Regions from separate parts of the Nonomuraea terrae genome, predicted to be linked through region 1. Evidence: riboswitches for the same ligand, from Rfam matches in the RefSeq annotation. Region 1 holds a riboswitch; each other region holds the start of a gene.

Region 1 (10,363 bases):
CGCCACCCCGGCCACCCGCACCATCCGGGCCGGCACCATCCGCGCCATCCGCGCCCGGACCATCCGGATCCGTGCCACCTTGACCTGCGCCATCGAGACCTGCGCCATCGAGACCTGCGCCATCGAGACCTGTGCCATCGCGGCCCGCGCCATCCGCGCCGGTTCGAGTTGAGCCATCGGTGGCGTCCCGGCCTGTGCCGCCCTGGTCGGCGGAGCCGTCCGCCTCACCCCCGGGGCCGTCGCACCGTCCGCCACCGGGAGCCGCGTCCGTGCCGTCGCCGGAGGAGCCGTCGCCGGACGGGCCGCCCGGCCCGCCGCCGGACGGGCCCTCGGGCGGGTCGTCCTCGCCGCTCGTCCGGTCCAGCAGTTCCTCCAGCAACGACTCGTCCAGCCCCGGCGCGTCGAACGGGTCGCGGCGACGGCGGTGCGGCAGGGACAGGCGGGCCGCGGCGCGTACGTCGTCGGTCGTCACGGCCTCGCGCCCGTGCCAGGCCGCGTGCGCGATGGCGGCGTTGGCCGTGACCAGGTCGGCGCGCAGGCCGTCCACCTCGAACCCGGCGCACACGGCGGCGATCTGCCGCAGCCGCGCGTCCGGCAGCCGGACGCCGGGCACCCGGGCTCTGGCCTGCGCGATCCGCGCCGCCAGCGCCGCCTCCTCGGCGGCCCACCGGACGGCGAACGCCTCGGGATCGGCGTCGAACGCGAGCCGCCGCCGTACGACCTCGGCGCGTTCGTCCGGGTTACGGGAGGCCCGCACCTCCACCGTCAGCCCGAACCGGTCGAGCAGCTGCGGGCGCAGCTCACCCTCCTCCGGGTTCATGGTGCCGACCAGGAGGAAGCGGGCGGCGTGCCGTACCGACACCGACTCGCGCTCCACGTAGCAGGTGCCGAGGGCGGCGGCGTCGAGCAGCAGGTCCACGAGGTGGTCGTGGAGCAGGTTGACCTCGTCCACGTACAGCACGCCACGGTGTGCCGCCGCCAGCAGGCCCGGCTCGAACGCCTTCACCCCCTCGGTGAGCGCCCGTTCGACGTCGAGCGAGCCGACCAGGCGGTCCTCCGACGCGCCCACCGGCAGCTCGACCAGCGCCGCCGGACGGCGCAGGACCGCCGAGCCGGGCTCGTGCGGCCCGTCGGGGCAGCCCGGATCGGGCGCGGCCGGGTCGCAGGCGAAGCGGCACCCGGCCACCACCTGTACGGGCGGCAGCTGGGCGGCCAGCGCCCGCACGATGGTCGACTTGGCGGTGCCCTTCTCCCCGCGTACGAGCACGCCGCCGGTCCGCGGCGAGACGGCGTTGAGCACCAGCGCCAGCTTCAGGTCGTCGAGCCCGACGACGGCGCTGAACGGATACGTGACGATCAAGACGGGACCTTCCGATTGACATGGGCCACCCGCCAGCCGTCCCGCGTGGCGGTCAGCTCGGTGGTGGACAAAGGCGCGAGGTCGAAGCGGGCGGCGGCGAGCGGCGGCAACCCCAGCGCGTGGCCGAGCGCGGCGCGGATCACGCCCACGTCGCACACGACGACGCCGGACGGCTCCGCGCGCGTCCCCTCCAGCCAGCCGGCGACGCGCGCCGCCAGCGCGGCCAGGCTCTCGCCGCCGTGCGGCGTCGCGTGCGGATCCGACAGCCACCGCGCCAGCGCCTCCGGCTCCCGCTCCGCGACCTCCGCGTACGCGAGCCCGCGCCACCGCCCGCAGTCCGCCTCCGCGAGCACGTCCGCCACCACGGGCTCCAGCCCCATGGCGACGGCAGTCCGCACCGCCGCCGTGCTCGGCGCGGACCACACGCGGTCCGCCCGCAGGGCGGGGGCCCGGGAGAGGCTGGAGGGGTCGGGGTCCTCGTTCGCCGGGAAGCGGGCCGCTCGCATTCCCGGCGTGCCGGCATGACGGACGAACAGCACCTGCTCAGCCCGCTACGGCGGCCACGGCGGACCGGCGCGCCGCCCGGTCGCTCAGCAAGCCGAACAGCACGCCGAACGCCGTCCAGAACACCAGCTGCGTCCCCAGGGACGCGACCCTGAACTCCCACAGCAACGTGGCGGGGAACCCCTCGGGCACCTCGTCCATCCCCGGCAGCAGCACCCACGCCGCGACGACCGGCACCAGGAACGCGGCGGCGGCCATGCCCCACCGCGCCCACGGGCCCGCCGTGACGCGACGCCCGGTGGCCACCGCGACCGCGGTCGCGGCCAGGCCGACGAGGATCATCACCACGTAGAGCAGGGTCCGCTGGTCGATCGTGGCAGGGTCGCCCACCGCCGGCGGGTTCGCCGGATATTTCACGAACGGCACGAGAATGATCGCCCCGAACGCCGTCCCAGCGGCGGCCAGCGCCAGCCCGCCGTCCGATCGCGGGCCGACCCGCCCACGCAGTCCAGCGAAGACCAGGGCGAAGACCCCGCCGACGGCGACCCCGTAGAGCCCGGTGGCGAGGAACAGCCCGGCCTTCTGCACCGGCCTGCCGAGCGCCCCTTCGTCTCCGTGCTCATGGTCATGTACGTGCGCGGCGGCCGGAGCCGCCGCCCCTTCCTCCAGCGCGATCGCGGCGTCCAGGTGCGGCTCACCGAAGACGAACGCGAACCCGCCCGCGACGATCCCGGCCAGCAGGCCCGCGAGCAGGCCCCTGACCAGCAGGGTGCGTACCATCTGACGTCCCTAGTGGCACGGAACGCCGAGCAGATGACGCCCGTCGTGCATGAGTTCGTGCAGGAACGGCCCCGCCTGGGAGAGGGCGCCGTTGTCCATGAGCACCAGGTAGCCGACGATCAGCAGCAGCGGCACGACCGCCAGCCATGGGCGCAGGCGGGGGAAGGGGATGGAAGAAACGGACGAAGGAGTGGTCAGGTCACTCATACATGCCTCCTCAGGGATGACGCGTCCCGATCTGTTGAGGTCACAGGGGCCCGAGCGACCTGGCTCCCGGGATCCATGTCCCGGATACAGTGGCGCGACCGCACCGGCTTCTCACCGGATTTCCCTCGGGCAACCGTGAAATCTACCGGAACGTATCCTTTCCTCCCGTTCCCGTCAACAATCGAGGGGTCCGTCGCGTACGGGGCAGATGGGGGCGGCTCGTGCGGCGGTCGATACGCTGCGCTCGTGAGCCTGATCGCACGCCGCAGGGAACTGGCGGCGGTGGAGCGACTGCTCGACCGGGTCGCCGCGGGGTCCGGCGGGCACCTCTTCGTCACGGGGCCTGCCGGAGCCGGCAAGACGGCGTTGCTCGACGCGGCGGCGGAACTCGCCCGCGCGCGGGCCATCCCGGTCTCCCGCATGGACGCCGACGACCTCTCCCGGCTGATCGCCCGGGACGGCCCGTCGGTCTCCCGCACCGACCCCGACGGGCAGTGGATCGCCCGGGACGGCCCGTCGGTCTCCCGCACCGACCCCGACGGGCGGTCGATCGCCCGGGACGGCCCGCGCCTCATGCTCATCGACGACGTCGACCGTGCCGGTCCACAGGCCGCGGAACGTCTCGCCGACCTCACGTCCGCTGCGGGAGCAGGGCTCCTCGCGGCCGGCTCCGACCCCCTCGGGCTGACGCCGGAGCTGCGCCTGCGCGGCCTCACGGAGGGCCAGCTCGCCGAGCTGGTTCCCGATCTGCCGGCCGGAGCGGTTCACGCGGTGTGGCTGGCCTCGGGCGGGCTCCCCGGAGCCGCCCTCACCCTGGCGGACGAGCTGGCCGGGCTCGACCCCGCCGCTGACCCGGTGATCCACCTCGCTCTGTCCACGCCGTCGCGCGCGGCGTTCCTCGACCTCGACGCCGGGCTGGTCCGCCTGCTGGAGGCGGCGGCCGGGCGTCCGTCGCCCCCCGCCACCCGAGCCAGGGTGCTGGCCCGGCTCGCCCGCGAGCTGCTGGGCGACCCGTCGGCCGCGGCACGCCGGCGGGAACTGATCGACGACGCGTCGGCCGCCGCCCGGACGGCGGCCGACCCCGGCGCGGTCGCCGAGGTGCTCGACGCCCGGCTCCACGCGCTGTGGGATCCGGCCGCCGCTCAGGAACGCCTGACCACGGCCGCCCAGATCGTGGAGCAGGCGCGGCTGACAGGCGACGGCGAGGCCGAGCGGCGCGGGCTGTTCTGGCGCTTCGTGGCCTTGGCCGAGCTCGGCGAGCTCGCGAGTGCCGAGGCCGCGCTGACCGCGTACTCCAGAGCCGGCGAGCTGGCCGGAGACGCCGAGGCGGCGGTGATGGTGCTGGCTCGGCAGTCGATGCTCGCCACCGTCCGCGGCCGCTTCGACACGGCCGCGGTGCTCGCCGAGGAGGTCGCCGTGCGCGGCCGGCGGGCCGGGCTGGCCGACACCGAGCGCCTGGTCGGGTCGCTGCGCAGCGCGATCGACGTGATGCGGGGTGACGTCGCGGCCCACGTGGGGGTGTGGCAGGACCTCGCCCGGCGGCTGCCCGGGCACTTCTTCGAGGCGACGGCGGCCAGGGCGCTGGCCGAGTCCGGCCGGGGCGTCGAGGCGGGTCTCGAACTGGAGCGGCTGCTGCCCGCCGTACTCGCCGGATCCGGGCCGCGGTGGATCGGCGCGGTGGCCGATCTCGCGATCGTGGCCTCCGGAGCCGGTGAGCCGGCGGCCGCCGAGGCCTTGTACGCCGCGCTGCTTCCGTACCGAGGGCGCCTGGTCGTCTGGGGCGGCGCCAACACGATCGCCGGCCCGGTCGACGACTATCTCGGCCGCCTCGCGGCCCGGCTGGGCCGTACCGGCGACGCGCTGTCCCACCTCGACCGCGCGGTCGAGACGGAGGAGCGGATCGGGGCCCTGCCCTGGCTCGCCCACACCCTGGTCGCGCGGGCGTCGGCCGCCGGAGACCGGGCCGGCGACGATCTCGCCAGGGCACGCTCGATCGCCGAGCGTCTGGGCCTGGCGGGACTGCTCGCCGAGCTCGCGCCGCCCCCCGACGAGTGGCGGCTGACCAGGGACGGCGACGACTGGCGGCTCGACGCCGGTCCGGAGACGGTACGGCTCCGCGACGGGCGAGGCGTGCGGTATCTGCGGACGCTGCTGGCCGCACCCGGGCAGGAGATCCCGGCGCTGGACCTCGTGGCGGGCGGGCCCGGGTTGCGGGCGTCCGCCGGGGAGCCGGTCCTGGACGCCGCCGCGCGTGCGGCGTACCGGCGGCGGGTGCGGCAGCTCGACGAGCAGCTCGACGGGGCCGACCGTGCCGGCGACGCCGGACGGGCCGCCACGCTGCAGGCGGAGAGAACGGCGCTGCTGGCCGAGCTGCGGCGCGCCACCGGGCTCGGCGGCCGGCCCCGGGTCCATGACGCCGAGACCGAACGGGCGCGGGTGAACGCGACGCGGGCGTTGTGGGCGACCGTGCAGCGGATCGAGCCGGCGGCACCGCTGGCGGGGGCCCATCTGAGGGCGTCGCTGCGCACCGGCCGGTTCTTCCGGTATCAGCCGGCACCCGGCGGGCCGGGCCGCTGGCGCCTGTGACGCGCGCCACGAACGATTCGTGCACCGTGAGGTCACGCCTCCCTGGTGGAGTTTCACGAACGGGAGACGTACATGCCGGAGTATTTCGGGGGCCTCGCGGCCGACAGCCATGGCACAGCCGATGACCGCCCGCCGCTGGTCTTCCTGCACGGTCTGACCTATGACCGGCGGCAGTGGGTACCGGTCCTGCGCGAGCTGGCCGACATCGATCCGGGGCGCCGCGCGCTCGCCTTCGACCTGCCGGGACACGGGGGCTCGCCACGCCGCGACTCCTACCACTCCGAGGAGGTCGTCGAGGTGGTGCACCAGGCGGTGACCGCCGCCGGGCTCGACGCGCCGATCATCGTGGGGCATTCGCTCGGCGGCGCGCTGGCGACGGTCTACGCCGCGACCCATCCGGCTCGTGGCGTGGTCAACGTGGACCAGCCGCTGCTGGTCGGCGGCTTCCGCGACGTGCTGCTCCAGGCGGAACCGCGGCTGCGCGGCCCCGGCTGGCGGCAGGTGTGGGAGTCCATGGTCGCCGGGATGCACGCCGATCTCCTGCCGCCCGCCGCGCGCGAGCTCGTGCGGACGGCCACGACCCCCAGGCCGGACCTGCTGCTCGGCTACTGGGCCGAGCTGCTCGACACACCCGCGGAGGAGCTGACCCGGCTCCGCACCCGTGACCTGGCGGCCATCCGCGAACGCGGGATCGCCTATCACCACGTCAGCGGCAACCCGCTGCCCCCGGCCTACCGGAGCTGGCTGGAGTCCGCCCTGCCCGAGGTCGCCGTCAACGTCCTGCCGGACAGCGGCCACTTCCCCCACCTGGCCCACCCCGCGGAACTCGCCGAGATCCTCACCGGCTGACCGCGCGGTCGCGGTCCCTCGGCTTCCGGCGTCGATCGGGTTCGAGCCCCGACGCGGCGACCGGTCGGCTCAAGCCCGCGGGATGAGCAGTTCACGAAGCGGATCGCCGCCGTCGATGAAGAGCCGGGCCTCTGCCGTGGTCGCCGCCGCGATGCGCTGGAGCACCCGCCGGCCATCCTCGGGATGTCGCCCGTCGAGGGCGCCGACCCGGACGGCGAACACGATGTCGTACGGCTCTTCGTGAGGCCGCAGGACGAAGTCTTCGCCCGCGCTCCGGCGGACGCTCATGCGGCCGGATGCGATCTCGTCCGTCGCGGCGGCTTCGGCCTGCGCGATGGCGGTGGCGGATCTGTCGATGGCCAGGATGTGGCCGGTGGTGAGCCGGGCTGCGACCGCTCGTGCGGCCGCGCCGGGCCCGCACCCGATTTCGAGGACACGCGAGTGTGGCTGAAGGGGAAGCGCGTTCACGACCGCGGCGAGGCGAGGTGACAGACGTGTCGGCATGAGCGGAAGACTAGATGACGGTCGGCCGCCTTGAGAGCCGACGTCGGCGACAGTCGTGGTGGACGCGGATCCGGTAGTGGCCGGCACGGCCGTTGAGCGAGCCGCCCCCGGTTCATCGAACCGCGAAGGCCCTCCGGGGGCGTGCCTCCGGAGGGCCTGGCGATACGTGCTAGCCCTTGTGGACGGCGATCTCGGTGAGCGTGGGGGTGTACTGCTCGGTGGCGATCTGCGCCGTGAGGGCGACGCGGAGCTTCGACGTCGTGATGTCGCCGAAGCCCGTCACGGACAGGTCGTGGCCGATGCCCTGGTCACCGCTCGCGAACGTCACCCAGGCGCCGGTCGCGGCGTCCCAGCGCCGCAGCTCGAACGACTGCACCCGCGGGTTGGTGCCCGAGTCGGTGTACTCGTCGAGGTACACCTCGTCGAAGGTGGTGTCCGCGCCGAAGTCGACGTCCACCGTGATCGGGTACGCCGCGTCGTCGGCCGCCGCCCAGCGGGTCGCCGGGTCGCCGTCGGTCAGGTTCACCGCGCCGAGCGTGCCGTTCGCGCCCGGGTGGGTCGAGCTCGCGGTGACCGGCTTGCCGAGGGCGAGGTTCTCCCGGTCGTCGCCGGGCTCCTCCTCGATCGGATTCTCGTCCACCGGGTTGTCGACCTTCTGGCCGCGCCGGTGCTCCGCGATGCCGATGTCGGGCGCGTCGCCGTAGTAGATGTGGGTGCCGAGGAAGTCCTCGGTGCCCAGGTGCGGGTTGTAGCGGCCGGCGTCGATGAGCGGCGAGTCACCGCGCAGCTTGAAGTGCGCCGCGGCCTTGCGGATGCGGTCCACGCCCGCGCCGGTGACGTACTTCGCCGGGTCGCCGACGAACCTCGGATCCACGCGCAGCTTGTTCGGGTCGGCCGGCTCCTGGTCGGAGTGCTGCCCGCTCGCCTCGTAGAAGTCGTTGTTGGAGAACACGGCGTGACGCAGCGCGCCGGTCCTGCGGTACCACGGCGTCGAGTCCGTCTTCGAGGTGTTGTAGAAGATGTTGTTCAGGAAGTAGACCGGGCTCAGGAACGTCTCGTCGTGGAAGGTGTCCAGGTCCGCGCCGTCGTACACGAAGGTGTTGTTGACGAAGTACGTCGGCGAGTAGTTCGTCGACAACATGTTTTTCACCAGCACGCCGTTGTCGTTGACGCTCAGGTTGTAGCGGGCGACGGAGTTGGAGCTGTTGCCCATGTACGCCATCCAGCCCGCCGCGTTGTCGTGCGAGTAGTTGAACTGGTACGTGACGTTGAAGTTCGTGTACTCCAGGTCCCACGGCGTGCCGTCGAACTCGTTGTTCGGGCCGCCGTACACCTCGTTGTACTGCATGACCGAGTCCGCGCCGGCCCACAGGTAGAGCCCGCACGACACCGCGTCGTAGCGCTCCAGGAACCCGTTGACCTCGTTGTACTCGACGGTCATGTTCTTGGTGTTGGCGAGCTGGATCGCGCCCTGCCCGACGCTCTCGGCGTAGTTGTGACCGATGTAGACGTCACGGCTGTACAGGTCGCGGGTGCGCACCCACAGCTGCTCCCAGCCCTCGTGGAACTTGCCGCTCTCGTCGTACTGGCCGGCGTCGCGGCCGTCGGCGTTGAACCAGTTGAACGCGAACTGCACGGCGTGCAGCTCCACCTTGTCGAAGGTGTTGTCCTCGATCCGGACGTCCTTGAAGTGGTAGCCGCCGGTGCCGTACGCCTTGTAGCTCTTCTCGCCGAAGACCTGGAAGCTGACGCCGCCGTAGTGGATCTTCTGCCAGGTGCTGGGGCCGTCGAGGTCGTGGACGTACACGTTCGAGATGCGGAAGTGGTCCATGACGCTGTCGGCGCCGGCCGGCAGCAGGTCGGCGTTGATCGTGACCGCGATGCCGTCGCGGACGTACGACCCGGTGGTGATGTTCGTCGCGAAGTCGTCGTCGTTGGACAGCTCGACGTTGTCGATCTCGTAGTACTGCTGGTTGCGCAGCACGATGGCGCCGGTCAGGCCGACCGTCTCGGGGTTCTTCGTGCCGTCGGCCCGGAACGGGCTCGGCACCTTGCCGTTGGCCGCGATGTACGGCCGCCGGGCCTTCGGGTCGCCGTACGCCGAGATGGTGATCGGCTTGCCGTCGCTGCCGGAGCCCTTCGGCCACAGCTGCTCGTCATGCCACTGCTCGCCGGCCTTGAGCAGGATCCGGTCGCCCGGCTGGAACGTCGTCGCGCTCACCTTGGCGAGGGTGCGCCAGGCGTGCTCCGGCGAGGTGCCGGAGGCGTCGTCCTTGCCGTTCGTGGCGTCGACGAAGTAGTCCTGGCCACCGGTCGGGTTGGGCGAGTTGCCCGGCAGGTCCCGCTCGGCGCTGGCGACGTTGTCAGGAACGGACGCGGCGGACGCGGCCGGCGCGATCGATCCGGCGACCAGCGCGGCCAGCACGGCGGTCAGACCCACGCGCAACATCCGCGCCACGGGGGGTGGTTGGAATCTCAATGCTGTACATCCTCTGGATTGACGGATTCCACCGCCGCCGTGTCGACCGTGATGTCGCTGCCGTCCACGCGGCGCCGGAGGAACTGGTGGAACTTCTCCTCCACGAGCGACTGCCGGATCCGGCGGGAGTAGTCGGCGAACGCCGCCTTCTCGTCGACGGTCCTGCCGGTGAGCTCGTAGAAGGTGATCTGCCCGGCGCTCGGCACCGGGTCGGAGATCCGTCCCGGTGCGAGAGTGCCGAGCACGGCCATGAGGTCCTGTTGATGGGCGGCGGTGCCGCCGCCGTGGTAGGTGTCCGTGGTGAGCTTCGCGCCGGGCTCGCGCTTCGCGACGTCCCGCAGCCCGTCCGCGGCGGCCACCCGCCGCTGGAGTGCGGCCGCGTGGTCCGGCCCGGCGCCCTCGGGCACGGGCACCACGAGCTTCGTGTACGTGTACGTGGTCGCGTTCGCGCTCCACGCGTCCTTGTCGGCGTCGAACGCCTGCCTGACCTCGGCGTCGGTGACCCAGAGCGGGTCGCCCGCCTTCGCGCTGAGCCGCTGCTGCAGCAGCGTGGTGAGCTCGGCGCGGCGGTGGGAGTAGTACTCCTCGGGCGAGAACTCCGCCAGCCCGTAGACGACCTCGCCCCTGGCGATGGCGTCGGTGCGCCGCGCGTTCTCCTCCTCCAGCTCGGTGAGGAAGGCGGCGTGGTCGACGGAGCCGATCAGCCCCTGCTCCTTGGCGAGGACGAGCGTGGCCTTGTCCTGCCGGATCTCGTCGAGCGCGCGGTCCGCGAGCCGCTGGAGCGCGGTACGGTCGCCGGCTCGCGCCGTCCAGTCGATCGCGCCCGTCAAGTGGTACTGGTTGCGCAGCTCGTTCTGCACGGCGGGCGCGAGGCGCCGCATGTGGAACAGCAGCTCGTCGCGGGTGACGGCGTGCCCGTCGATGGCGGCCACCTCGTCGGTGCGCTGCGCGAGCGCCATCCCGGTGGCCACCAGCGCGGCGAGTGCGACGCAGACGCCGGTGACGAGCACGGCCAGCCGCCTCGACCGCCGCCCCGCCCCGCCTTTCCCGTCCCGCTCGGCGCCGCCGCTTCCCCCGCGTTGCTTCGGGGGGCT
Region 2 (10,363 bases), on a different contig from region 1:
CGCTGGCCATGGCGTTGTCCACCCCGCTCATGGTGTCGATGGCGCGCCGCGTCTACCAGCGCCTCGGCGGCTCGCCGGCCGAACTGCTGGATCCCGTGCGCTTCGACTCCCGGCACGCGGTCGAGGACTACCTGCTCGATCGGGTGATCGACGCGGCCTACGCCCCGGACAAGCTGCCTTCGGGCCAGATCGTTCCGGGATCCGTCAGCAAGTGGCCGGCGGCCAAGGCGCGCGGTTGGCTGACGTTCCTGGCCAAATATCTCCACCAGCATCGGGAGCGCGACCTGGCCTGGTGGCTGCTGAGCCGGCGACTGCTGTCGCCGTGGGCCGCTCCGCTGATCGGGCTCGCCATCGGGGCGATCTTGATGATCGCGGCGTTCCTGTGGACGTTCTTTTTGGGGCCTCAGGACTTCGTCGAAGTCGCCGGTGTTTCGGGCACACCTGCAATCGGCGCGCGTGACGTGCGCACCGACTTTTTCGACGCGCTCGCCGTCGGTACCGGGACAGGGGCCGGTTTCGCGATTCTGGCCATGATGACGTGGTCCGCCGGCGCCGACCGCGCTCCAGGCCGGTTGTCGCTGAGACTGCGTGGATCGATGGACCGGCTGCTTCGCGGGTTCACCACCGGCCTCGCCGTGACCGCGATGGTTGTCTTGCCCGTGCTGGGCGCAGCCGCCATATCCATCAGTTCGGAGGGCTGGGCCCTCACGGATTTACCGGAGTATTGGGCGCTGGCCCTGATGGGCGGGGCCCTGGCGGTGACGGTCGGCCTCGCGATGGCGGTTCACAACTGGCTCGACGCTCCGCCGAGACGCTCGGCCCAAGCCAGTCCGCTCCGCTTCATCCGTCAGGATCGCCGTTCGTCCCTCGTGGGGGCGCTGGCCGCGGGGACGGTACTGGGTATAGGGATGCTCCCCGCTCTGATCGCCGGCAAGGTGGTCGCGGCCATGACCCAGACAGCCGTCACCCGATGGCCTCGCGACGGGTGGTTCCAGGGAGTCGGGGGCCTGGGCGACACCATCGCGGTGCACAGCGCGATGCTTTTCGGCGATGAAAGCCTCCCTGTTCTGCTCGGGTGGGTCGTGCTTCTGCCCGGGACGGTCTTCGCCCTCCTGATCCTGCTGACACGCGCCTGGCCGAGGTTCTTGCTGGCACGGCACATGCTGGCGGGGCGCGGACTCCTGCCTTGGCGTCTCATGGCGTTCCTCTCGGATGCGCGGGAGCAAGAGCTGCTCCGTGAGTCAGGAGGGACGTATCAATTCCGGCACATCCGCCTGCAGGAATGGCTGGCCACGCAGCAGCCCGAGTCGCCCGGCACGCCGAAAAGGAACGTGTTCCAGGCGGTGAAACACCGCGGTGTCGTCCTGACCGCGATCGTGGCCGTCCTCGTCGCCGTCGTCGCCAGGTCCACTATCGGCAGCCTCCCGGACGATCGGTCGCAAGCCACATTGATCGGCCACGTCGGAGAGGTGAACGCGGTCGCGGTGGGAGAGCTGGGCGGGAAGACCGTCGCCGTCACCGGAGGTGACGACGGGACGCGGGTGTGGGACCTGACCACAGGCGAGCCGGCGCGCCGACCGCTGATCGGCCACAAGGACATGGTGTACAGGGTGGCGTTGGGCGAGCTCAGCGGGAAAAGCGTCGCGGTCACCGAAAGCGACGACGGGGCGCGGGTGTGGGATCTGACCACGGGGCAGCCGTTGGGCAGACCGCTGATCAACCACGATGACCTGGTGTGGGCGGTGGCGGTGGGAAAGGACGGGAGGACCGTCGCCGTCACCGACAACGGCTACGGAACGGTGTGGGACCTGGCCACGGGGGAGCTGGTGCGCCAACCGCTGACCGGCCACACCAGTGCGGTGTACCTCGGGGCGGTGGGAGAGCTGGACGGGAGGACCGTCGCCGTCACCAGCAGCCCCGACGGGGTGGTGTGGGTGCGGGATCTGGTCACGGGCGAGCCGGTGCGCCAACCGTTGACCGGGGGGCGCACCGACGCGGTGAATGGGGTGGCGGTGAACGCGGTGGCGATGGGAGAACTGAACGAGAGGACCGTCGCCGTCAGCGGCCGCTCCGACGGGGCGGTGTGGGTGTGGGATCTGGCCAAGGGTGAGCCGGTGGGCGAGCCGCTGGAGGGCCACCTCGGCGCGGTGAACGCGGTGGCGATGGGAGAACTGAACGGGAGGACCGTCGCCGTCACCGGCGGCGACGACGGGACCGTGCGGGTGTGGGATCTGGCCAAGGGTGAGCCGGTGGGCAAGCCGCTGGAGGGGCACCTCGGCGCGGTGAACGGGGTGGCGATGGGGAAGCTGAACGGCAAGGCCATCGCCGTCACCGGAGGCGACGACGGGATGGTGCGCGTCTGGGACCTGAGCGCCCTGTAGTCCAAGCCCGGGGAACCCCGAGGTGCGTCGTACGCGCCCGGAGATGTGACCAGCGTCTCCGGGCGTATCCGTACGCTTTCCGGAAATCGACGGCCGCCCCGGCGAGCAGCCTGTCGTACGGCGACCAGCGCTGGCCGGGGACCCGACGGTGCTCATGTTCGACGAGCCCACCATGGGCCTGTCGCCGATCATGATCCAGCAGATCGTCGACACCATCGCCGTACTGCGCGACCAGGGGACGACGACCCTCATGGTCGCGCAGAACGCCCTCGCGGCGCTCACCCTGGCCGACCACGGCAACCTGATCGACCTCGGCCGCACCACCCTGTCGGGCCCGGGTGACGAGCTGCTCGCCGATCCCCGCGTGCGCCTCGGCCAGGGGCTAGGCTGCGACAGCTGATCATGCGGGGAAGGAGCGAGCCGGATGACCCTCGACTGGGCTGCCCTGAAGCACGCGTACGGCTCGGCGGGAGACATACCGCAGGCGTTACGGGACGCCGTCGGCGAGGACCCGGAGCGGGCCGCGGAGGCCATCGAGCACCTGTTCAGCAGCATTTATCACCAGGGCACGCTGTACCCGGCGACGCCGCACGCGGTGCCCTACCTGGCCGGGTTCGCCGCCGGCCCCGGCACGCCCAGGCGGGCGGCGTTCGTGGGGTTGCTCGGGGCGATCGCCTCGACCGGGGACGCCGGCCCCGAGGTGCTCGCTGACGTGGACGCGGCCCTGGCCCGCGAGGCCGGCCGGCTGCTGCCGCTGCTGGACGACCCGGATGCCGAGCTCCGTCATCTCGCCACCCACCTGCTGGGCAATCTGCCGCGGGAGTGCGCGGCCGAGGTCGTGCCGACGCTGCGGGCGCGGCGGCGGCGTGAGCGGTCGCCGCGCGTGGTGGCGGGCCTGCTGGCCGCCGCCGGCCGGCTCGACCCGTCGGGCAGCGCCGGCTGGCTGGCCGAGGAGCTGGCGCCGGGCAAGCCGGCCGCCGTCCGGGCCGGCGCGCTGTGGGCGATCGTGCACGCCGGGCTGCCGTGGCCGGACGCAGCCTCGGCGGTGGTCCTCGACTGCTGGCTGGACGGCTCCCCGCTGACGAACTGGATCTGGTCGGACGACCCGTTCGGCGAGATCGTCGCGCGCAGCGACAGCGCCGCGTTCGCCGAGCTCTGCCGCACGCTGCTGGAGCGGGGAACGCCTGAGGCCGCGGGGAAGGCGGTCGACGCGGCATACGAGCGGTGCACGCGGTCGCGTTCCGCCCGCGCGGAGTGCGCGCCGCTGCTCGCCGCTGGCGTCCACCACCCTGACCTCGGCGTACGTGTCGCCGCCGCCCGGGCCATCTGTGACGTGCCCTGCGCGGCTCCGGCGGCGGCCGACGCTCTGGCGGCCTACGTCGCCGACCCGCCGCCCGTCGCCGTCGAGGACGCGAACTCGTCCGAGGGCCGGTTGTTCGCGGCGGCGTTGGAGATTTTGGTCGTGCTCGACGACCCGCGCTGGCGTGAGCCGTTCGTGGCCGCGCTCGTCTCGGGCGGGATCGTCCCCCACCTCGTGGGGCTGCTCGTCGACAGCGACGTGGCCGTCGACTCCGCGTTGCTCGCGGTGGTGCGGCGACGGCTCGCGGCGTCGCCTCTCGAGTGGCAGGAGCAGGGCGGCGGGTACGACGAACTGCTCGCCAGGAACCGATGGAGCAACGAGCTGAGCGCCCTGACCCGGCTGCTGCGCCACTGGGGTCCGGGCGCTGCCGACGCGGTGCCGGAACTGATCCGTCTCGTCCCGTACGAGGGCTGGTGGGCCGTTTCGGCGATCGCCGCGATCGGCCCGGCGGCCTCGGCGGCGGTGCCCGCGCTTACCCGGGCTCGCGATGATGCGGGGGTGTCCTGGCGGCATCGCCTTGAATGCGCTCAGGCCCTCGTCGCTGTCACCGGGGACGTCGCCCAGTTGAGCTGCTGCGTCGCCGAGGCCTCCGGCGGCGAACCCGTGCTCGCGGCGCGGGCGGCGCTGCGGCACGGGCTGCCGCTGGACGATCTGCTTCCCGCGCTGCGCGATCTCGCCACGGTCGACCGAGGAGACGACGCGTCCGATGTCCAGGCCAGGATCGATGCCGGCCGCCTGCTGCTGGAGGCCGGCGACGCCCGTGCGCCGCTCGTCGCCGCCGCGGGTGCGCTCGACAGCGGCAGGCGTGTGGCGCAGGCGGCCGAGCTCGCCGGTCTGATCGGGCCGCACGCCGCCGACCTCGTACCGCGGCTGCGGGAGTTGCTCGACGACCGTCATGACCACGCCGACGTGGCGCTGGCGATCCGGCGCGTGACCGGCGAGGCCGCGCCGCTCGTCGACGCCGTACGGCGCCGGCTCCCGCGGATGGGAGCCGGGAACTGGTTGGTGGAGGCGCTCTGCGAGCTCGGCCCTGACGCCGCTCCGCTCCTGCCGGAGCTGCGGGAACTGGCGTACGGCGACGCCGCGACAGGCGGGATCGGCAGCTACGGCCACCAGGTTCGGCAGGACGAGGAGGAACGCCGCCACCTCGTCACCGTCCTGGCAGAGCTGACGGCGGTCCCGTGATCGTGGAGGAGATGACCTGGCTCCCGTGGCGAACGGCGTAGGGTCCCGCCATGGCACACGAGAGGGTCCGCGGTGCGTTGCACCATGTCGAGATCTGGGTTCCCGACCTGCCGCGCGCCGTCGGTAGTTGGGAGTGGTTGCTGGGGGCGCTCGGTTACACGCTCTACCAGGAGTGGAGCGACGGGCGCAGCTGGCGGCTGGGGGAGACGTACATCGTGTTGGAGCAGTCGCCGGCGCTCAGCGCCGACCGGCACGAGCGCCGCCGCCCCGGCCTGAACCACCTGGCGTTCCACGCGGGCCCCCGCGCAGAGGTGGACGCCCTGGTCAAGGAGGCTCCCGCGTACGGCTGGACGCTGCTCTTCCCCGACCGCCACCCGTACGCGGGCGGCGACCAGCACTACGCCGCCTACCTGGAGGACCGGGACGGGTTCGAGGTCGAGCTCGTCGCTCGATCCACGAACGCCGATCTATGGCCGGAGAGATAAGGCCTGTTACGGGGCGTTTCAGGGGACTTCGCGGGGAGTTCGGTGCTTCGTTAGATATGAGCGGATGATCGGGATAGCGTCGGGTTTTGGTAGATCCGTAATGGAAGGGCATTGCTTCATGCGAAAGATCCTGACGCTCACCCTCGCTGCCTCCGCCTCCCTCGGCCTGTTCGGGTCGTCGGTCTCCGCCACCCCTGCCGACCGCCCCCGGGACCTCCCCGCGCAGATCGACGGTGGCGCCTGGTCCGAGGGGCACGTCCAGGGCATGGCCATCGACCGGCGCAACGGCTACATGTACTTCTCCTTCACCAACGTCCTGGTCAAGACGGACCTGGGGGGCAACCCGGTCGGCTCGGTGACGGGCTTCACCGGCCACCTGGGCGACCTGGACTTCAACTCCCAGGACGGCCGCGTGTACGGCTCCCTGGAGTACAAGGAGCAGGAGTCGTTCTACATCGCGATCTTCGACGTCGACCGCATCACCAGCATGAACATGGACGCCCAGACCAGCGACGTCGTCAGGACGGTCTACCTCAAGGAGGTCGTGGACGACTACGTCGCCGACATGAACGGGGACGGCAGGTTCGACGGCAACGTCGGCAACACCCCCGACCACCGTTACGGCTGCAGCGGCATCGACGGCGTGGCCTTCGGCCCCGAGTTCGGAAAGCGGCACGGCAAGCAGAAGCTGACCGTCGCGTACGGCATCTACTCCAACGTGAACCGGCAGGACAACGACCACCAGGTCCTCCTGCAGTACGACGTCCAGCAGTGGAAGAAGTACGAGCGGCCGCTCACCGAGAGCGACCCGCACAAGAGCGGCCCCGAGCGCGTGGACGGCAAGTACTTCGCCTACACCGGCAACACCAGGTACGGCGTGCAGAACCTCGAGTTCGACGAGCACACCGGAAACTGGATGATGGCCGTCTACCGGGGTGTCAAGCCGCAGTTCCCCAACTACTCCTTCTTCATGGTGGAAAGCGGTGAGAAGCCCAGGACGGGCGAGATCGTCGGCCAGCCGGAGCCCGAGCAGGGCGAGCTCCTCACCCTGGCCCCCGGCGGGCTGGAGGACGCGGCCACCGGCGTCAGGGGCTGGGAGTTCACCGGCGAGTACGGCCTGGTCTCGCTCGGCGACGGCCGCTACTACGTCGCCAAGGCCGGGACGGTGACCGAGGACGGCGTCTCCAAGCACACCGGCGTCGCCGAGCTCTACCGCTGGACCGGCCAGACGCCGACGCCGTTCGTGAAGGGGTGATCCGAAGCCTTAGCGGTCTGTCATAAATCTTGTTAAGGTCGTCCCTCAATCCTCAAGTTCAGGTAAAGGGAGGGTCATGAGGGCCACCGCGAAGATCGCGATCGTTGCCTCCGTGCTGGCCGGGGCCGCCGTCCCGATGGCGGTGACGGCGCCCGCGGCCGGTGCGCAGGCCGCGCCGGCCTGGGTCGCCTATCACGGCGTCAGCGCGGCCGACAGCGTCAAGCGTTTCCACCAGCTCAGGGACCAGGGCTACCGGCCGATCACGGTGAACGTCTCCGACGGGCAGCGGTACGCCGCCGTGTGGGTCAAGGACGGTTCGTCCGCCGCGTGGGGCATGTGGCAGGGCATGTCGGCGAGCGGGTTCCAGAAGCGGTTCGACGCCGAGCTGAAGAACGGCCTGCAGCCGGTCTCCGTCTCGGCCACCGGGCCGGCGAGCTCGCCGGTGTTCGCCGCCGTCTTCGAGAAGAAGAGCAGCAAGTTCGTCTCGAAGTTCGGCCTCACTGCGTCCGCATTCGCCGCCGCCACCGAGAAGGCCGCCGACCAGGGGCTCGCGCTGACCTCCGTGGACGCGTACGGCACCCCGGGCGACATCCGGTACGCGGCCGTGTGGAGCGCCAACACCGGCGGCGCCTGGTACTACACCTACGGCAAGTCGCGGCAGCAGCACGAGGCCGAGTTCTACGCCAGGAAGGAGAAGGGTTTCCGGCCGGTCACGATCGCCGTGGCGCCCGACGGCACGTACACCGCCGTGTGGCGCAAGGACGGCGTCCAGTCGTGGGCGCACTACGTCGGCATGAACGGCTCCGGCTACCAGAAGCGCTTCGACGCCCTGAAGTCCAAGGGCCTGGCCCCCGTGCAGGTCAACGCCGAGAACGGCACGTACGCCGCGATCTGGCAGTAACGCGGGCTCAGCGTTTCGTCGCCCTGTCCGCCGTCGCGTCGGCGGCGTGGGCGATGGCCTGACCGGCGGTGCGCAGGCGGCCCGCGAGCTCGCGTTCCCCCGCCCGTCACCTCTCCAGGATGATCGTCGCCCGTCGTGCCACGGGCGACGATCGTCGTGGGCCGCCGCCGCCGTAGAAACGCGGCGTCAGGCCGGGTGCGCACCCCATCGGTCCTGATGGAGGACGGCGGCCAGCGGGCGCCGTCGTCGCCAGCCGTGCCGTTCCAGGTCAGGGGTCTCTTCGAGGTGGGTGACCGGGCCGAGGCACAGCCAGGCGACCGGGCGGATCCCGGTGGGGATGCCGAGCAGGTCCTGGACGAAGGGCTCGCGGTAGAACGACACCCAGCCGACGCCGAGCCGTTCGGCGGTCGCGGCCAGCCACAGGTTCTGGATGGCCAGGCACACCGAGTACAGGCCGGCGTCCGCGATGGCGTGACGGCCGAGCACCGCGGGGCCGCCCCTGTCCGCGTCATAGGTGACCACGACGGACAGCGTCGATTCGAGCACCCCATCGATCTTGATCCGGGCGAACCGCTGGGCGGCCTCGCCGTCGAGGGTGGCGGCGAAGGTGGCCCGCTCGTGCTGTACGTGGTCGTGGAAGGTGCCGCGGAGCCGGACGTCGCGCACCACGAGAAAGTCCCATGGCTGGGACAGCCCGACGCTGGGTGCGGCGTGCGCCGCCGACAACACGCGGTGCAGCACCTCGTCCGGCACGGGCTCGCCGGTGAACTGGCCGCGCACGTCGCGACGGCGGTGGATGACATCGTAAAGCTGGCTGTTCAAGGCAGGCTCCCGCTGCGTCGCGCCCCTGGTGGGGCGGTGGGCGCGAGGCCGGTCTTCGGACTCCCGGATCAACGCCTGACCGCCCGCCTTCCCAGCCCTCGCGGGCCAGTGGCTGTGCTGCGCACGTGGGCGGCGGCTTCCCGGTCACCGCGGCGGGCCCGTGCCGGAATCACACCGGCTTCCCGATTCTCCTCGCGACCGCGAGGCACCTCGCAACGTCTTGCCAGGGGGTATCGTAACCGATCACCGAAGTCGCGCTGCTTGGGATGTTTCCGGCCGATCGAGCGGCCTTGCCGAGGTGTGGCCTTGGCCCGCGGGGACGGCCGGGACCACCAGGCGGGGTGGTCGGTGGCCGGCCTCCTCGATCCGCCTCATGGTCGCGGTCCGCCGCCTACAGGGCCGACAGCAGTGCCGTCACCTGCTCCAGCGGCTCCTGGCCGATCGGGCGCACCGCGACCGTGCTCGCGCCGGCCGCCCACAGCGCCTTCACCTGCGCGGCCGCCTCCTGAGGAGTGCCGGAGGCCGTCGCCACGTCCTCCGGCGCGATGCCCAGGAAGCCCGCCTGCCCCTCCACCAGCGATCTGTCGACCTCGCCGCCGGTGTGCAGGTAGGTGAAGACCACCAGCTCGTGGTCGCCGTCCGCGCCGATCCGCTCGACGATGCCGGGCAGATCGGCGGGCCCCACGCCCTCGGGCACGATCGTGCCCTGCGCCACGCGGCCGGACAGCGCCAGCGAACGCGGCCCCTTCACCCCGGCCAGCACGGGCGGCGGCACCGCCGGCGGATGCACGAGCGACACCCCGTCGAGCCGCACCGCCCTGCCGTCGAGGGTGACCGTCTCACCGCGCAGCAACGCCCGTACGGACGTGATCGTCTCCTCCAGGAGGGTCAGCGGCGACGGCACGGCCGCGCCCACCTGGCGCATCCACTCCGGAACGCCGTGCCCGATGCCGGCGGCCAGCCGGCCGGGGTGCAGGCGGGCCAGGTTGGCCAGCTCCATCGCCAGCAGCATGGGGTTGCGCAGCGGCGCGGGCGTGATGCCGATGCCGACGCGCAGCCGCGAGGTGACGGCCAGCGCCGTGGCCGCCGCCGAGATGCCGCCCGTCCAGCCGAGGTCCTCGACCACCCACAGATCGTCCACGACCGTCTCGTCGAGCGCCCGCGCGAACGGGACCAGCCGCTCGGGCGGCAGATCGCGGTCGAACATGACTCCCAGCCTCATGGTGCCCTGCAGTAGTAGCGGAACAGCCGCCCGGTCTCCGAGTACCCGGCGCGCAGGAAAGCGGCGGCGGTCGGCACGTTGCCGACGTCGGTGCCGGCGATGACGCGTTCGACGCCGGCCTCGGCGAGCGTGCGGGTGCCCCTGGCCAGGAGGTCGTCGACGTAGCCGTGACCGCGGTGCTCGGGGACGACGCCGATGTAGGCGATGGAGCGGTCGTCGGGGGCGACCAGTCCGACGGGGGAGTCGCCGAGGTAGCCGATGACGAACCAGTCGGGCTCGGCCTTGCGGTTGACCAGGTCGTCGTACACCCAGCGGGCCTCGTGCTCGGCGCCGACCCTGGCGACCTCGGTGCGCGTGTCGTGGTCGAGCGAGCCCTCGGAGATGCGGACGAGGAGGTCGATCACCTCGGACGGGTCCATCCGGCGCGCCGGCCGGTACGTCAGCCGGCCCCGGTCGTCGGGCAGGTCGTCGGGCAGGTCGTCGGGCAGGTCGTCGGGCAGGTCGTCGGGCAGGTCGCCGCCGGCCGCCCATGCGAGCAGCAGCCGCTCGACCTCCATGACGAACCCGGCCCCGATCAGGGCCTGGTGCGCGACGGCGCGATCGGCGGCGGGGGTGAGCCCCGGCTTGAGTGAGATGTCGTGGATCGTCTTGGCCACCCCCATCTCCTGGAGGCTCCGGCGCAGCAGCGCGGCGGCGGCCTCGGGATCGGGGCCGGGGTCGAACTGCCAGACGAGCACCGGGTCCGCGCCTTG
Region 3 (10,363 bases), on a different contig from region 1:
ACCGGCGGCGCCGGATGGAGCTGTTCGCCGCCGCCTACGGCCTGCCCGCCGTCTCGGGCCTGGCGGACGAGGTGGCCGCCGTGCAGCGGGACACGATCGCCCAGGTACGCCGGCTGGCCGCGCAGGGGCGCCGGCCGCAGGCCCGCTGGGTCGCCGAGGGTTACCTCGGCGAGCTGGAGCGCCGGCTGGCCTGGACGCTGGCCAACCGGCGTCTGTTCGGGTGACGTACCCGGCCGATGGGGTGGTTCCGCGACCGGCGTATTGTCTGATAGCTCCTGGGATGCCCACTCTCAGGGATACCCGGTGGTCTGCAGGTCAGGTGTACAACAAATGATCAATTGGGCCGGTTTCATCCCCGCCGCTTTTCTGGTGTCGCTCATCCCGGGAGCCAACCAGCTCCTCGGCCTGAACAACGCCGTACGGCACGGAATGACGTACGCGCTGGCCGGGATCTTCGCGCGGCTGGTCGCCTTCGTCATCATCATCGGCCTGGTCGTGGCGGGGCTCGGCGCGGTGCTGGCGACGTCGGCCGCCTGGCTGACGGCGGTCAAGTGGGTGGGCGTCGTCTACCTGGCCTGGATCGGGATCTCCTGCCTGCGGCGCGCGCGGCGGCCGCCCGCCGCCCCGGCCGCTTCCACGGCGCCGGCCAGGAAGGAGCTGCGGCCGCTGATGCTCAACGAGTTTCTCGTGGCGCTGAGCAACCCCAAGGCCCTGCTGCTCTTCGCCGCCCTGCTCCCCCAGTTCACCGGCGGGTCGCAGGCGGACGCCGGCGTCCAGATCGCCGCGTTGGGGGCGGCGTACCTGGCCGTCGAGCTCGTCGTGGGCCTCGGCTACATCGCCGTCGGCAACGGCATCGGCGCCACCGGCATCCCGGCCGCGACCATGCGCAAGGTCGACCTGGGCAGCGGCGTGATCTTCCTGGGCCTGGCCGCGCTGCTCGCCGCGGACGACGTCACCGCCTCCTGACTCAAGTGCCGCTCCGGGGATTCGAACCCCGAACCTCCGCCTCCTGAAGACGGCGCCTCTGCCAGTTGGGCCAGAGCGGCTGGGTGGGCCCCGGGCTCGGGCTGGCGTGGGCCGGCCCGGGGCGAGGGCGTGGTCCGGCCGGGGGGCGCCATTCCCACCGGCCAGGCCGTGCCCGCGGCCCTTTCCTTTCAGGGCCGTCGTCCGAGTGGCAGGATTCGAACCTGCGGTGCTCCTGCTCCCAAGGCAGGCGGGCTGACCAAACTGCCCCACACTCGGTACAACAAGAAAGCCGCCCCGGATTTCTGCGGGCGGCTTTCTGCGGAATTCCGTGAAGGATTATCCGGAAAGCCTCCGGCGCGGCCTGGGAAGGGCCGGTCGCAGGTCGTTCACGTCGCGCTCCCCCTTCCCTGTCTTTGTCGCCGTTCGACGTTGTCCACGGTAAACCGATGATCCGGGCGCGTGCCACACATTTATGACGACGGATCCAGGCCCCATTTCACGCCGGCCCTGCTAACCGGAGATTCGACGCGGAAACGGGGAAGTGCGTCCGGATAGTTGTCGCGGACGAAGTCGACGAGGAACTCGCGCACATCGCATTTGAGGTCCCACGCCGACGGCGAGTCGGCGGCGCTCATCAGCGCCCGCAGCTCCACCAGGCCGTTCGGCAGCACGTCGGTGACCTGGAGCGTCCAGTCCTTCTGGTCCCACAGCGGGTTGCCCTGCAGGAACTCGTACAGGGCCTCGCGCAGTTTCCCCACCGGCACCGACCAGTCCACCCGCAGGTACACCACGGCCAGCACCCGGCTGCCGTGCCGCGTCCAGTTCTCGAACGGGTTCTGGGTGAAGTACGACACCGGCAGCACGAGCCGGCGCTCGTCCCACAGCCGCAGCACCACGTACGTGAGGGTGAGCTCCTCGATGCGCCCCCACTCCTCCTCGACGACGACCACGTCGTCCAGGCGCAGCGCGTCGCTGAAGGCGAGCTGGAGCCCGGCGAGCATGTTGCCGAGGGTCGGCTGGGCGGCGATGCCGACGACCGCGCCCGCGATGCCCGCCGAGGCCAGCAGCCCCGCTCCGAGAGCGCGCACCTGCGGGAACGAGAAGAGCATCGCGCCGAGCGCGATGACGATGATGACGGCCGCGGCGATGCGGCGCACCAGCCCGAGTTGTGTCCTGATGCGCCGCGCCCGCCGGTTGCGCTCGCCCTCGACCCGCACCAGCCGGTCGAGCACGACGTCCGTCAGCGCGTACGTGGCCTGCACGATCAGCCAGGTGACGGCGCCGATCGTGCCCAGACCGAGAAAACGGTCGACGGTGGCCCCCGCCCCGAGCTCGCCCGGGGCCTCCCCGAACATCCCCGGCCGGAAGGCCACGTTCGTCGCCGCCACCGCGGCCACGGTGAACGCGGGCCACGTGCAGTGCTCCACGAGATGCCGGGCCAGCTCCCACTTGCGCCCCGCCTTGCTCAGCACCCGCCGGATCACTTCCACCAGGAGGATCGAGCCGACCACCGCGATCAGGAGAATCGGCCAGTCCGCTGGAGACTGCACGTTCATGCCCCCAATGTCTTAGAACGTCTCGTCAAAGGTCACATTGCCCTCTACTGCCACCTGGTAAGCCGAAACCCGCCGCTCGAAGAAGTTCGCCAGTTCCTGCACGTCCTGCAGCTCCATGAACGCGAACGGGTTCGCCGAGCCGTACCGCCGGGGCAGGCCGAGCCTGGCCAGCCGCTGGTCGGCGACGTACTCGAGGTACTGGCGCATCTGCGCGACGCCCATGCCCGGCATGCCGTCGCCGCACAGGTCCGCGGCGAAGGCCAGCTCGGCGGCGACGGCCTCCTCCAGCATCTCGGCGACCTGCTCGCCCAGCTGATCGTCGAACAGCTCCGGCTCCTCGGCCCTGACCGTGTCCACGACGCTGAACGCGAACTCCATGTGCATGGACTCATCCCGGAACACCCAGTTCGTCCCGGTGGCCAGCCCGCCGAGCAGCCCCCGGGAGCGGAACCAGTAGACGTACGCGAAGGCGCCGTAGAAGAACAGGCCCTCGATGCAGGCGGCGAAGCAGATGAGGTTGAGCAGGAACTGCCGGCGCTCGTCCGCGGTCTCCAGCCGCCGCAGGCCGTCGATCGAGTCGATCCACTTGAAGCAGAACTCCGCCTTGTCGCGGATCGACGGGATGTGCTCGATCGCGGCGAACGCCTTGACCCGCTCGTCCGGATCCGGCAGGTAGGTGTCGAGCAGCGTCAGGTAGAACTGCACGTGCACGGCCTCCTCGAACAGCTGCCTGCTCAGGTACAGGCGCGCCTCGGGGGCGTTGACGTGCTGGTAGAGGTTGAGCACCAGGTTGTTGGCCACGATGGAGTCGCCGGTCGCGAAGAACGCCACCAGCCGGTTGATCAAATGCCGCTCCTGCGGCGTCATCTTCGCCAGGTCGGCGAGGTCGGTGTGCAGGTCCACCTCCTCGACCGTCCACGTGTTGCGGATGGCCGCGCGGAAACGCTCGTAGAAGTCGGGGTAGCGCATCGGGCGGAGCGTCAGATCCATCCCGGGGTCGAGCAACATCACAAGATCTCCTTCACTGGCACGCTTCGCAGGTCTCGGGGTTCTCAAGGGAGCAGGCGATCACGTCCGCGACGGGCTGGGCCGGCGTGGGCTGGGCGACCGTCGTCTGGGAGATCCGGGTCGCCGGGCGTGAGCGCAGGTAGTACGTCGTCTTCAGGCCGCTCTTCCAGGCGTAGGCGTACATCGAGGAGAGCTTGCCGATGGTCGGGCTGGCCATGAAGAGGTTGAGCGACTGCCCCTGGTCGACGTACGGCTGCCGCGCCGCGGCCAGGTCGATGAGCGCCTTCTGCGGCAGCTCCCAGGCCGTGCGGTACAGCAGCTTGAGGTCGTCGGGGATGCCGGGCACCGTCTGCACCGAGCCGTCGGCCCGCTTGATCGCGTCGCGCATCTCCTGCGTCCACAGCCCGCGCGCCTGCAGGTCGGCCACCAGATAGCGGTTGACCTGCAGGAACTCGCCCGACAGCGTCTCGCGCTTGAACACGTTGGACACCTGCGGCTCGATGCACTCGTAGCAACCGGCGATGGAGGCGATCGTGGCGGTCGGCGCGATGGCGATCAACAGCGAGTTCCGCAGCCCCGTCACGGCGATCTTCTCCCGGAGCGCCTCCCAGCGCGGCGAGCTCACCCCGTAGTGGTCGGGGTGCAGCACTCCCCCTGCCGCCCTGGTCTCGTCGTACGACGGGTGCCGGCCGCGCTCGGCCGCCAGGTCCGCCGAGGTGTCGTACGCGGCGAGCGCGATCTCCTCGGCGATCCTGGTGGACAGCTCCCGCGCCCGCGGAGAGTCGAAGGGCAGCCGCAGCGTGAAGAACACGTCCGCCAGGCCCATCACGCCGAGCCCCATCGGCCGCCACCGCTTGTTGGCCGCCTCCGCCTCGGGCGTCGGGTAGAAGCCGAGGTCGATGGTGCGGTCGAGGAAACGCACGGCGGTGCGGACGGTCCGGCGCAGCCGCTCCCAGTCGAGGTCGCCGCCGGCGAGGTGGGCGGCCAGGTTGACCGAGCCGAGGTTGCACACGGCCGTCTCGGCGTCGCTGGTGACCTCGAGGATCTCGGTGCAGAGGTTCGACAGGTGGATGACGTTCTCGGGGCGGGCGGTCTGGTTGGAGGTGCGGTTGGCGGCGTCCTTGAAGGTCATCCAGCCGTTGCCGGTCTGGGCGAGCGTGCGCATCATCCGGCCGTACAGGGTCCGCGCGGGGATCTGGCGGGCGAACCGGCCCTCGGCCTCGTACGCGCGATAGGCGGCGGTGAACGCCTCGCCGTACAGGTCGGTCAGGTCGGGCACGTCCTTCGGGTCGAAGAGCGACCAGGTCTCGTCGGCCTCGACGCGGCGCATGAACTCGTCGGGCACCCAGTTGGCCAGGTTGAGGTTGTGGGTGCGGCGGGCGTCCTCGCCGGTGTTGTCGCGCAGTTCGAGGAACTCCTCGATGTCGGCGTGCCAGGTCTCCAGGTAGACGCAGGCCGCGCCCTTGCGCCGGCCGCCCTGGTTGACCGCCGCCACGGACGAGTCGAGCGTGCGCAGCCAGGGGACGATGCCGTTGGACAGGCCGTTCGTGCCCCGGATCAGAGAGCCGCGCGAGCGCACCCGGGTCCAGGAGACGCCGATGCCGCCGGCGTACTTGGACAGACGGGCGACCTGGCCGTACCGGTCGTAGATGGCCTCCAGCTCGTCGCGCGGCGAGTCGAGCAGGAAGCAGGACGACAGCTGCGGGCGGCGCGCCCCCGAGTTGAACAGCGTCGGCGAGCTGGGCAGGTACGACAGCGTCGACATCAGCGCGTACAGCTCGGCGGCCTCGGCGACGGTCTCCGACAGCCCGCAGGCCACCCGCAGGAAGAAGTGCTGCGGCCGCTCCAGCACCCGCCGGGTCTTCGGATGGCGTAGCAGGTAGCGGTCGTGGACGGTGCGGAGCCCGAAGTACTCGAACCGGTCGTCCGCCTCCCGCGAGATCAGCCCGTCCAGCTCGGCCGCGTGCGCGGCCACGAACTCCGCCAGCCCGTCCTGGATCAGCCCGGCCGCGTGGGTGGCGGCGATCGACTCGGAGAACGACCGCACGCCGTGCGCCGCGGTCTCCTCGGCGATCTCCTCGGCCAGCAGCCGGGCGGCGAGCCGGGAGTTGGCCGGGTCGGCGATCACCCGGGCGGCGGCCTCCTCGATGGCCAGGCGGCGGTCAACCCCAACGATCTGAGTCACGTGCTCTTTCTCCTCGCGAAGTCATCCCCGTGAGGGCACGCCAGAGCACCGCGACACCGGAGCACCCGGCCGCGTCACGCCCTCAGCCCACCCTCGAGGCCCTGAACATTGCCTCCGGGCACGCGGCCCGGAGTCGCCGGCAGGTCTTCGGGCTCGCGGGCGTGCTCCATGGCGCCTACTGGCCGTCGCTTCCCGGATCCGCTCCAGTGCACATGACGGCGGTCGTTCCCGCTCACCGCTGCGGGGCAGCCCCGGAATCACACCGGGTTCCCTTTTGCTCCGCCTCAGGGGGAGGCGAACCAGCGACGACGAGGATCCTACATCTAGTGGCCGTTCCCGCAACTACCCCAGCATGTTGTGGCTCGGGTGGAGTTGATCAGCCCCAGACCGTGCATCACGGCCCGCGTCCGGGCGACCTCGGAGCCGAGCCAGCGCTCGAAGTCGTCGCCGACGAGCGGCAGCGACAGCCAGCCGGCCGCCCGGCAGGCGGCCTCCCAGCCGGGCGCGCCCAGCACGTCGTCGCACATGCGCAGCGCCCACTCGCGGCTCTCCTCACCCATGCCGTCGGGCCCGAACGCGGCCACCCAGTTGGTGAAGTCGACCCGCACGCCCGACTCCAGCAGGGTCGGCGCGTCGAGGCCGGGCAGCCGCTGGGCGGACGACACGGCCAGCGCCCGCACCCGGCCCCTGCCGATGTTGAACCGCCACTCCGACAACGGCCCGGCGGCGGCCACGGCCTTGCCCGCCAGCAGCGCGGTGGCGGCCTCGTTGCCGCTGGGGTAACCGGTGTAGTCGACCTGGCGGGTGTCGGCGCCGAGGCCCTTGGCGATCAGCCCGAAGAGCAGGTGGTCGGGCTCACCCTGCGGCCCGCCGGTCACCGGCGTCTGGGCGGGCCGGGCGAGCAGCTGCGCGCCGAAGTCGCCGAAGTCCTTCAGAGGGGAGGCGGCGGGCACGACCACGACCTCGACCTCGCCGCTGAGCCTGGCCAGCGGGGTGGTGACACCGGCCACGCCCTGGCCGTCGTTGAGCTCGGCGGCCGACAGCGCGGGCAGCCCGACCACAGTGATCGGGGTGCCGGCGCCGGTCTGGAACCCGGCCGAGCGGGCCACGCCGCCGAACGTCCGCGCGACACGCGCCCACTGCTGCCCGCCGGGGTTGACCGAGAACCGCGTACGCAGGACCTCCGCGCCGCCGGAGACGCGCTCCGCCCCGCACCCGGCGGCGGCCGCGATCGCGCCGAGCCCCCAGGCGATGAACCGCCTGCGGGGCATGCGCGTCTGTCCCGAACCGTCCATTACCCATGGTTATTAACCCATTACACATGGCTGTACACGCGGCTCGTGGTCAACACTCAGAATCGCTATTATTGGCGATTTTTCGTGATATTCGGGTTTACTTGGCTTTCTTCCCGACACCGGCCATGAGCGAGGACGGCAGCGACCAGTCGCCGACCAGTTTGGGCCGGTCCGGGCGCCAGTCGGTGGCCTGGACGAGCCCCGGCGGCTCCAGCGGGAAGTCGCCGAAGAACGCGCGGATCTCGGCCGGTGTCCGGTCGGCCCCGCGCCCCCCGGAGGCCCGGGGCCGCTCGCGCTCCTGCGGGCGCGCCGCAGTCGTGGCCCGCGTCGTGGCCCGTGTCGTGACTCGTGTCGTGACCTGCGTCGTGACCCGTGTCGTCGCATGGGAGATCACCAGGAACCCGCCCGGCGCCATCCGCTCCCGCAGCACCGCCACCGCCCCCAGCGGGTCGGCGGAGTCGGGCAGGAAGTGCAGGATCGACACCAGCAGCACGCCGACCGGCTCGTCCAGGTCGAGGAACTCCCGGGCCCTGGTCAGCACGTCCTCGGGATCGAGCAGGTCGGCCTGGACGAACCTGGCCAGGCCGGTCCGGCCAGGCCCCGGCCGGAGCAGGCTCTGCGCGTGCTCGGCGACCACCGGATCGTTGTCGACGTAGACCACCCGCGCCTCGGGCACGACCTCGTGCGCGCTGCCCTGGGTCGGCAGCCCGCTGCCGAGGTCGAGGAACTGCCGGACTCCGGCGCGGGCGACGTAGCGTACGGCACGCTGAAGGAAGGCCCGGTTCGCGCGGGCCAGCGGGACCGCCTCCGGGATCAGCTCGGCGAGCTGATCGATGGCCTGGCGATCGACCGCGTAGTTGTCCTTCCCGCCGAGCATGTAGTCGTACATGCGGGCGGGATGAGGCCGCTGCTGATCGAACTGCTGCCGCACATATCGAATTTATGTCGTCAGCAGCGGAATAACACTACCCTGGGATGATTGTTGCTGAAATAGAGTTAATTACTCAACTGTCACGCTCTTGGCTAGGTTGCGCGGCTTGTCCACGTCGCGGCCCAGCGCCACAGCAGCGTAGTACGCGAAGAGCTGCAGCGGGATCGCCAGCAGGATCGGGTCGAGCTCGATCTCGTTCCTCGGGATCACGATCACGTCGTCGGCCAGCTTGGCGGAGGGCTCGCGGTGACCGACCATGAGCACCTGGCCGCCCCTGGCGCGGATCTCGCCGAGCGTCGTGAGGTTCTTGTCGAGCAGCTCGTCATCGGGGACGATGGCGACCGTCGGCATGTCCGGGCCGATCAGCGCGAGCGGGCCGTGCTTGAGCTCGCTCGCCGGGTACGCCTCGGCGTGGACGTACGAGATCTCCTTGAGCTTCTGCGCGCCCTCGCGGGCGACCGGGTAGCCGCGCACGCGGCCGACGAACATCATGCTCGGGTGACCGGCGTACTTCTTGGCCAGTTCGGCGATCTTGTCGCTCTGGGCGAGGATCTCCCCGATCTGCCCGGGCAGCCGGCGCAGGCCCTCCACGATGCGCCGCCCGTCGGCGGGCGAGAGGTCACGCACCCGTCCGAGGTGCAGCGCGAGCAGCGCGAACGCCACCGCCGTCGAGGTGAACGCCTTGGTCGAGGCCACCGAGACCTCGGGGCCGGCGTGCAGGTAGATGCCGCCGTCGACCTCGCGGGCGATGGCGCTGCCGACCGCGTTGACGATGCCGATGACCCGGCCGCCCTTGCGCTTGAGCTCCTGCACGGCGGCGAGCGTGTCGTAGGTCTCCCCCGACTGGCTGATGGCGACGTAGAGCGTGTCGGGGTCGACGACCGGGTTGCGGTAGCGGAACTCGCTGGCCGGCTCGGCGTCGGACGGGATGCGCGCCAGCTCCTCGATGAGCTGCGCGCCGATCTGCCCCGAGTAGTACGCCGACCCGCAGCCGATGATCTTCACCCGGCGGAACGAGCGGGTCTCGCGGGCGTCCATGTTGAGCCCGCCGAGGTGGGCGACGTGGAAACGCTCGTCGAGCCGGCCGCTCATGGTGCGGGTGACCGTCTCGGGCTGCTCGGAGATCTCCTTGAGCAGGTAGTGCTCGTAGCCGCCGGTGTCGTAGTGGCCGGCGTCCCAGTCGACGGTCAGCGGCTCCTTGGCCGTCTCGCGGGCGTCGCTGGCGAAGGTGTGGAAGCCGTCGGCCTTGAGCACGGCCAGCTCGCCGTCCTCCAGGTGCACGACCTGGCGGGTGTAGCGGACGAGCGCGGCCACGTCGGAGGCGGCGAACATCTCCTTCTCGCCGATGCCGACCACGATCGGGCTGCCGTTGCGCGCCACGACCACCTCGCCGGGCCGCTCGGAGTCGATGACGGCGATGCCGTACGTGCCCACGACGCTCTTGAGGGTCTTCCTGACCGCCTCCTCCAGCGTGTCGTTCTCGTCGGCCGCGTGCGCGATCAGGTGGGCGAGCACCTCGGTGTCGGTCTCGGAGGCGAACACCACGCCGTCGGCCTCCAGCTTGGCGCGCAGCTCGGCGGCGTTCTCGATGATGCCGTTGTGCACCACCGCGATGCGCTCGTCGGCGGACAGGTGAGGGTGGGCGTTGACGTCACTCGGGACGCCGTGCGTGGCCCATCGGGTGTGGCCGATGCCGAGGTTGCCCTTGAACCGGGCCGGGACCACCTTGGCCAGGTCGGCCACCCTGCCCTTGACCTTGCGCAGCTTCAGGCCCTTGTTGGACACCACGACACCGGCCGAGTCGTAGCCCCGGTATTCGAGCCGCTGCAGTCCCTCCAGCAGGATGGGCGCGGCGTCCTTGGGGCCGACATAGGCCACGATTCCGCACATCAAGGTCTCCTCTATCCGTAGATGATCCGGCGTAGTTGTCTGAGCGACAGCTTGGGGGCGGCCACCCGGCGAGCGCCTAATTCGGCGGCGATCCTCGGGAAGATCTCGTCGTTGGTGAAGCCGTGCCGCTTCAACTCCCCGTGACGGCGGCGGACGAACTCTTCGGTGGTCTCGGAGAAGTACGCCAGCACGTCTGCCACCACACGGGCCGCCTCCCCCTGGCCGAGCGGCGTCGTGCTCGTGAGGTGGTCGATGAGATCTTCGTACGGATGCCGGGCCGCTGACACAGACGAGGACCCTACGGCTCTGGAATGAGACACAGCAACATTCTGCCCGAAATCGGGCAGGATTAACGCTGAACGACGCCTGACGGGGTTACGAGCGTCACTCTGCTACATACCCCTACAAATCAGGGCAAAGCACCCAGTAGCCCCGAGTCGCATCTGTAACATCCGCCCCGTCTGACACATCGGTTTCCGGGGAACGGTTACGGAGCGTAGTCATATCGTGACGTTCCTGGGGGAGATGTTCA

The links. A riboswitch is a leader RNA that binds a small molecule or an ion and turns the genes downstream of it on or off. The one in region 1 is predicted to bind cobalamin.
Region 2: it holds a riboswitch for cobalamin, as region 1 does, so the genes downstream of both, bluB (5,6-dimethylbenzimidazole synthase) here and ACIBP6_RS02770 (CbtB domain-containing protein) in region 1, are expected to answer to the same signal.
Region 3: it holds a riboswitch for cobalamin, as region 1 does, so the genes downstream of both, ACIBP6_RS25140 (ribonucleoside-diphosphate reductase subunit alpha) here and ACIBP6_RS02770 (CbtB domain-containing protein) in region 1, are expected to answer to the same signal.

What each region holds. Positions count from the first base shown of each region.
Region 1 is NZ_JBITLL010000001.1:573,232-583,594, forward strand. It holds gene ACIBP6_RS02755 (VWA domain-containing protein) at 1-1,360, opposite strand, end outside; gene ACIBP6_RS02760 (histidine phosphatase family protein) at 1,357-1,899, opposite strand; gene ACIBP6_RS02765 (CbtA family protein) at 1,904-2,644, opposite strand; gene ACIBP6_RS02770 (CbtB domain-containing protein) at 2,654-2,851, opposite strand; adenosylcobalamin (AdoCbl) riboswitch at 2,854-3,002, opposite strand; gene ACIBP6_RS02775 (AAA family ATPase) at 3,098-5,437, shown strand; gene ACIBP6_RS02780 (alpha/beta fold hydrolase) at 5,483-6,286, shown strand; gene ACIBP6_RS02785 (methyltransferase domain-containing protein) at 6,356-6,790, opposite strand; gene ACIBP6_RS02790 (discoidin domain-containing protein) at 6,960-9,239, opposite strand; gene ACIBP6_RS02795 (hypothetical protein) at 9,266-10,279, opposite strand.
Region 2 is NZ_JBITLL010000007.1:81,243-91,605, forward strand. It holds gene ACIBP6_RS34480 (NACHT and WD40 repeat domain-containing protein) at 1-2,381, shown strand, start outside; gene ACIBP6_RS34485 (hypothetical protein) at 2,530-2,781, shown strand; gene ACIBP6_RS34490 (hypothetical protein) at 2,806-4,926, shown strand; gene ACIBP6_RS34495 (VOC family protein) at 4,977-5,411, shown strand; gene ACIBP6_RS34500 (hypothetical protein) at 5,530-6,666, shown strand; gene ACIBP6_RS34505 (hypothetical protein) at 6,743-7,567, shown strand; gene bluB (5,6-dimethylbenzimidazole synthase) at 7,754-8,389, opposite strand; cobalamin riboswitch at 8,419-8,617, opposite strand; gene ACIBP6_RS34515 (LLM class flavin-dependent oxidoreductase) at 8,781-9,596, opposite strand; gene ACIBP6_RS34520 (GNAT family N-acetyltransferase) at 9,608-10,363, opposite strand, start outside.
Region 3 is NZ_JBITLL010000005.1:284,425-294,787, forward strand. It holds gene ACIBP6_RS25110 (aminoglycoside phosphotransferase family protein) at 1-224, shown strand, start outside; gene ACIBP6_RS25115 (LysE family translocator) at 331-966, shown strand; tRNA gene ACIBP6_RS25120 (tRNA-Leu) at 973-1,046, opposite strand; tRNA gene ACIBP6_RS25125 (tRNA-Pro) at 1,167-1,242, opposite strand; gene ACIBP6_RS25130 (mechanosensitive ion channel family protein) at 1,437-2,522, opposite strand; gene ACIBP6_RS25135 (ribonucleotide-diphosphate reductase subunit beta) at 2,535-3,530, opposite strand; gene ACIBP6_RS25140 (ribonucleoside-diphosphate reductase subunit alpha) at 3,544-5,715, opposite strand; cobalamin riboswitch at 5,837-6,034, opposite strand; gene ACIBP6_RS25145 (tripartite tricarboxylate transporter substrate-binding protein) at 6,039-7,010, opposite strand; gene ACIBP6_RS25150 (SAM-dependent methyltransferase) at 7,108-7,941, opposite strand; gene glmS (glutamine--fructose-6-phosphate transaminase (isomerizing)) at 8,011-9,831, opposite strand; gene ACIBP6_RS25160 (hypothetical protein) at 9,843-10,118, opposite strand; gene ACIBP6_RS25165 (N-acetylmuramoyl-L-alanine amidase) at 10,339-10,363, shown strand, end outside.